2 regions of the Oceanobacillus sp. CF4.6 genome follow, and region 1 is predicted to be linked to the other one. Evidence: predicted binding sites of a transcription regulator. Region 1 holds the regulator's gene; the other holds the start of a gene.
What was found. Region 1 encodes LexA, which represses DNA repair genes until DNA is damaged. Its sites were predicted from a motif close to CGAACATATGTTCG; they were not measured.

Region 1 (3,406 bases):
GACGAATACTCTTTTTCCCCAAGTCATACACAGATAATAGCCGGAGAAGAGATAACGATAACTCTAGATAATATCGGAGAATTGGAACATGAGTTGAAAATAAAAGAAGTGAATAGTTCACATAATCACCAAAAGAATAATGATGAAATTCATGTTCATAGCATGGCAGGAGAGCAACAGGAAATTTCATTTACTCCGGTTTCTCCTGGTGAATACAGTTATATTTGCACAATCCCAGGGCATGCAGAGGCCGGCATGATCGGAATAATTGAAGTTTCATCCTCGTAAATCAGAGGTGGGTTAAAATTATTAAAATATAAATAATAAGCTTAAGAAAGGAGAGATTGAAGAGTCAATCCTTTCTTTTTTAAGTAGTACCAAGGATTAGTGTTCAGCAATAATAACAAGGTTTCAGGAATAAATAAACTGAAATATTAGATTCGAATTATATTTTTGTATTAGTACACTGGAATTATTCGAAGTTGTGTTATACTAAAGAGGTAGTTTGGTAGCAAATGGTAACAAGCATACGGATGCTATCTAAAATCAATGACAATAGTTAATACTTTACTTTAGTAAAGTGAAATACAAAAGATAACGTAAAAGAGTCATTTCAGGTGTGAAGGATCGATTAGTTTTTCAATTAATAAAAACTATTGGAGGAATGACTGACATGAAAAAGATTGGGTTTTTAATGAGTACGAAAGAAAATGAAAAAAGGAGAGCTTTATTACCTCATCATATTGCTTCTATTAAAAATAAAAAATTTTTATTTTTTGAAAGTGGCTATGGTAACTTGCTAGGTTATACAGATGAAGATTATAGATCAGCAGGAGCAAACGTTGTTTCCAAACGTGAAATATTGAGCATAGATGTAATCTGTGATCCTAAAGTAGGGGATGCTAGCTATTTAAACGAACTTAGTCATGGAAAAACAATATTTGGTTGGGTGCATACGGTACAAAGTCAAGAAATAACTGATATATTAACAGGAAATGGCCTTACCGCAATAGCGTGGGAGAATATGTTTGAACAAGGTCGACATAGTTTCTGGAGAAATAATGAAATGGCTGGAGAAGCTTCGGTGCTACATGCCTTTTCCCTGTTTGGAAAAATGCCATATGATTGCAAAGTGGCTTTGATAGGAAGAGGAAACAGTGCTAGGGGAGCGTCAAGAATATTAACTTCATTAGGTGCAGATGTAACTGTATACGATAGAAATATGGAGAAATTATTAAGAAAAGAGCTAGGGAGTTACGATGTTGTTGTAAATGCGGTTTTATGGGATATTAATAGAGATGATCATTTAATATATAAAGAGGATCTTTTGATAATGAAGAAACCATCAATGATAATTGATGTAAGTTGTGATCGAAAAGGTGGTATTGAATCGAGTGTTCCTACATCAATAGAAAATCCAACTTATATAGTGGATGGTGTACTTCACTATATCGTCGATCATTCCCCAGCTTTATTTGCCTATACGGTTTCTGAGATTCTTGGAAAAGAACTAGTTAAATATATTGATATTATTATCGAAGACAGAGTTAAAGAAAATGAAGTTTTAAGTAACGCAATTATTGTAGAAAATGGGAAAGTAATGGATCAAAAAATTATTGAGTACCAGAATAATAAAACGTATGAAAAAGTATGACATCTCCATAGGGACCTTTAGATTTCCGAAGCTTCCTGCTTTGCCTTTATATAATAGAAAACAAAAAGAGAGGTTTTACCAACATTTGGTAAAGCCTCTCTTTTTGTTAATGGATGTTTCTGTATAACCCGATTACTTTTCCTAAGATGGTTACATTAGGATAGATTAAAGGGTCCATAGTAGCATTTTCAGGCTGCAAACGTATATGGCCTTTCTCCTTGAAGAAACGCTTCACCGTAGCCTCATTATCTTCTGTCATAGCAACTACAATATCACTGTTATCAGCTGTGTTTTGCTGTTTCACGATTACCATATCGCCATCAAGTATTCCCGCTTCTATCATACTTTCACCATCAATGACTAGTACAAATAAATTGTCATCAGGACTGGCAGTAGAACTAGGAAGTGGAATAAACTCCTCGATGTTTTCAACTGCTGTAATAGGAAGCCCTGCAGTTACCTTACCGATTACAGGAGCATAGCGTGCTTCGTTTTTCGGGATCTGATTCTCTTCGTTTAGGTCGATAATTTCTATTGCCCTCGGTTTGGTAGGATCTCTTCGAATGAAACCTTTGCTTTCTATTCTTTCCAGGTGACCATGTACGGTCGAACTTGAAGCAAGACCAACAGCTACTGCTATTTCACGAACGGAGGGTGGATAACCTTTTTGTTTAACTTCACTTTTTATAAAATCAAGAATCATTTGCTGTCTTTTTGAAAGTTTTGTCATCTAGTGCTCACCTCTCACATAGGATTTATTAATGATAGTTTACCATTTTATTATTGTATAAGCAAACATTCGTTCTAAAATTCGTTGACAGGACATATGTTCGGTAGTATACTTTAAATAGGCGAACAATAGTTCTAAAAAATTCAAAGGGGGACTATACCATGTTTGAAAAAATTTCAAAAACGGATGCTTTCTATTTAGTTGCTTTTGCATTATCATTGGGTTTCCTATACTTTTCCATGATTATTAGTGGGTAAATTTTAATGAAAGAGGGGCATTGGTTTGAATGCAGTAATATACTGTCGTGTCAGTACAGACAAGAAAACACAGGAAACATCATTGACGCGGCAAAAACAGGAATTGCTCCGACTTGCCGATAAATATAATTTTACTGTCATCGACTCTATTGAAGAACAGGTGAGTGGATACGAAATCGAGCGGGAAGGTATATTTAAAATGTTGGATTATTTTTCTGAAAAGAAAGCGGATTGCTTATTGATTCAGGATGAAACAAGACTCGGCAGAGGGAATACGAAAATCGCTCTATTTCACCAGCTTCAAAAATTAAATATCTCCATTTATACGGCAATTCATGATGGTGAACTGGAATTGACGGAGTCGGATTCAATGGTGCTTCAGATTGTAGGCATTGTCGAAGAATATCAACGTAAAATTCATAATATGAAAATAAAAAGAGGTATGAAAAAAGCAGTAAGTGAAGGATATGATCCGAGACGCAACCTTTCCAATAACAATAAGGCTCCGGGCAAGGAACGTATTTCTTTTCCAATTGAAGAGGTTATCCGTCTACGCGAAAATAAACTTACCTTTGATGAAATAACTAAGACGCTAAACGGTTTAGGCTATCATGTATCTAAAGCTACCGTACATAGGAGATATAGGGAAGCTCAAAATACTTGAATATCCAATCTTGGTAGAGTACGATGGAAAGGCAGGAATATACAAAATTCCCGCCTTTTTAATTTTGTTAAATTTACCGGGAGGGTAAAAAAATGCTATCG
Region 2 (3,406 bases), on a different contig from region 1:
TGTTGAATTATTTTTAATGACCAGGTCTCGTAAAGATTTAAATCGTATGTAATTAATATAGTATTTATGTTAAACCTTCTCTTTTTGATTCTGTTATTTTCTGATACTCTACAATTAATTTATCTAATTCTTGACTACATTCTATTGTATTTTCACTACTAATACCATAAACTTCCGCCGTTTTTAGCAACGTTTCTTTTTTCTGATTTATTTTCTCTATCAAGTTCACTTTCGTTTCTTTGTTATATGCAAACATAAGTTTCTCCCATAAAAATTATAGATTTCATAAATTATTTTCCTTTAAAGCCTTTAAAGCCTTTAAAGTTAGGAGCCAAATCAAGGCAAATATTGGCAATTCATAAGTTATTTTGACGTAATATATACATTTCCCTTTATTAGTGTTCTTAAACAATATAATTCAATAATAATCGCAAGTTGAATGAATGGCGTTTAATAAATGTAATGTTTTTGCTTTAGGGAAATACCTATTTAACCAAAGAGGATGCTAATATTAACATATATGAATAGGATTTCTCATAGGAAAAGTAGAGCAATTTATTATTGATCAATATGTTAGTTAGAAACTTCGTATATATAACAAATCTTGTTAATCCAGGCGATATATGGTAAAACTAATAAAGTATTACTATCAATGAAGGAGAGATGCGTAATGAATAAAACAGAATTAGTTAATAAAGTTGCTGAGGCTTCAGAGCTTTCAAAGAAAGATACAGGCAAAGCAGTTAATTCTATTTTCGAATCTATTAGTGAAGCACTTTCAAGTGGAGACGGAGTTCAACTAATCGGTTTTGGTAATTTTGAAGTTAGAGAAAGATCCGCAAGAAAGGGTCGTAACCCACAAACAGGTGAGGAAATAGAAATAAAAGCAAGTAAAGTACCTGCTTTCAAACCAGGTAAAAGTCTAAAAGAAGCAGTGAAGTAAGTACATAAAGTCAGCATAAAATGTTGGCTTTATTTCTTTGTTTTAATAATAATTTGGAAAATTATAATTAAAACTTAATGCAATTAATGAAGACAGATATTACAAAAAACGGTCATTTTTCATAGTGATTCTTTTCAAAGTAAGAGCTTACGTAAGTAAAATACTTTTGGCATATGAGCATGGCCATCAATGGAACACCATAATAGCAGGAGAAGTTCAAAGGTCAGATTTTGTAGCCAAACATCGTCAATAATTGTTCTTTGTTAAAAGGATTTACATTTTATAATAAAGGTGGGAAAACTATTTTAACTACCACGGTGTTCCATTAGACCGACAATATATTACCCGCATCATAAACGGTAAAGTAATGGTGAGCTACATCGGATCCTACGCTTGGGATATAGACAAAAAATGAAACCAAATATAGGAAAATATAGGTAATCCGGTGCCTTACCCAATTTTCCTATTAAGTGTAACAGTTCAAGGAGATAGTTTTGCAATAGGACAGCCACAATCTAATTTCCCTAAAAATATACTTGTATAGGGTTATGTTTCGGCAATCCTAATTTTGACTTTCACTCCTCATAGTAATCCTATAAAAAGAACAACAAAAAACACATAGATCATTAATCTATGTAAACTTCAAGGATACTCTCTAGAGATACTATGGTGTATTTGTTATCATTCAGTTGTAAATACCTTTTCATTGTATCAATCTTTTTTAGTTTGCCATTTATTTTATGAAAGTCATATCTCTTGTAATACTCAATGGTTATACTCAGGTCGTTATGTATTGCTAGTTGTAATTTCATGTTTATATCATTTAATTGCTGCTCATCCAGTTCTGACTTTATCTTATGTTCCTTCTCTTCCCACATTTGATTCAAGAGATTTATATGTTCAGGCATCATCATCGCTGTCCACTTGATATTTCCTCTATCATTTACCATCTCGTTCTCCACCTTTTAAAAGATAAATAAAAAAGAAAAACAATTCATTGTTCCCTCATCAAGAACAATTGTTCCTATTTTAACATATAGAAAACACTAAAATCAATATTATGTTTTTGTAAAGACAAAAGATAAAGCAGAAACATGAACATAATACCGGTGCCTTACCTATCCCGTCTATTAGTGTCCCGGTACAAGGAGGGTTTTTATGTTTTTTAAAATCAGGAAGTACGAAACCTTATTTACGTCTATATTACTTGTATAGGGTTATGTTTCGGCAATCCTGATTTTGTCGTAACTTTCAATCTTTTGTTAGAACCCATCTCCTACATTTCCCTACTAATTCTGTGTTTCAGTAATCATTGGAATATAATGATGAAAATTATCCTTTTTATAAAGGTTAATTTTTTGTTTTAATAGAAAAAGGTATATCTTTATTTTCAGAATAGATAAAATAGTGTATTATGAAATTGGGTGAAATGTGTCTAAAATTGTAAAGAGGTGTAGCTTATTGATTGCCGAAAAAGATTTAAAATTAATGCAAACGGCGTACGGTTTATTGTATGAGTTAGAAAATTCTATGCGAACCTTCATTAGGGCTAATATGGAAGATTACTATGGGATTCATTGGTTCCACTGCGCACCACGAATTGTGTTAAAACGCCCACCATCTAAATCTTTTGAAAGCCTCCTGTTCAGCGACTACGAAACATACTTCCGAAATTATCCCAAAGCCTTTACTAACTTACCACCAAAATTATTCACTCTACTTCATCAACTTTATCCAATACGAAACAAAATTGCCCATAATCACTTACTCTCTCTATCAGAGTTTGAATTGCTTGAACAATACTGTTCATGTTTGATTAAATTTATGGACAATAAACATCGAAAGTCATTAGTCATGTCTTAGGCATAGTAATGAAGATTATAAGGTAAGTTTTAAAGCATATTGGTGTTATTTCAATCAGGAAAAGATGCCTGTTGTACTTTAAATGAAGAGTGTAAACGGGGCACCTAATTTACATGTACAATTAATTGCACCGCAAAATGCGGTGCTTTTTGTTGTCAATAAAATAGAGTTCAAATTGAACTAGGCTATTTCCATATTTTTTTTATTTGCTTATTCAACTAAAGCACCAAATAGCGGAAGAAGTTACAAAACTTCTTCTGTTGCTTCTTTTTTAAATATCCCAACAAATAACATAACAAGTCCTACGATGAAACCTATGGGAAATAGGATCCACATAATCATTGACGCCCAACCACTTCCAACGATAGCTGCGTATGTTAGCCCAATCGCGAAAGATAAGGCTGGGGAAATTGACACCATAAGAGCGAAGCCCCATACCCTATATTTTCTCTTTTTCGACTTTCCTTCACCAAACTGATAAGCCAAAACTGCTCCAAGAACTGCTATTGCATACCCCACGACAATTGCCATTTTTTAATCCCCCTTTATAAATCTTAAATTCTCCATCCCGTCATACCTTTGTTCAAGTAATGCACCCGT

Region 2: ACHABU_RS09080 (YolD-like family protein) is a predicted target of LexA. The motif match lies at 1,955-1,968, and genes of this name have one in related genera.

The regions. Positions count from the first base shown of each region.
Region 1 is NZ_JBIMEX010000017.1:40,952-44,357, forward strand. It holds gene ACHABU_RS19330 (plastocyanin/azurin family copper-binding protein) at 1-288, shown strand, start outside; gene ACHABU_RS19335 (N(5)-(carboxyethyl)ornithine synthase) at 674-1,654, shown strand; gene lexA (transcriptional repressor LexA) at 1,761-2,384, opposite strand; gene ACHABU_RS19345 (YneB family resolvase-like protein) at 2,667-3,305, shown strand; gene ACHABU_RS19350 (DUF896 domain-containing protein) at 3,398-3,406, shown strand, end outside.
Region 2 is NZ_JBIMEX010000004.1:189,071-192,476, forward strand. It holds gene ACHABU_RS09070 (Spo0E family sporulation regulatory protein-aspartic acid phosphatase) at 65-256, opposite strand; gene ACHABU_RS09075 (HU family DNA-binding protein) at 671-943, shown strand; gene ACHABU_RS09080 (YolD-like family protein) at 1,570-1,893, opposite strand; gene ACHABU_RS09085 (hypothetical protein) at 3,050-3,337, opposite strand.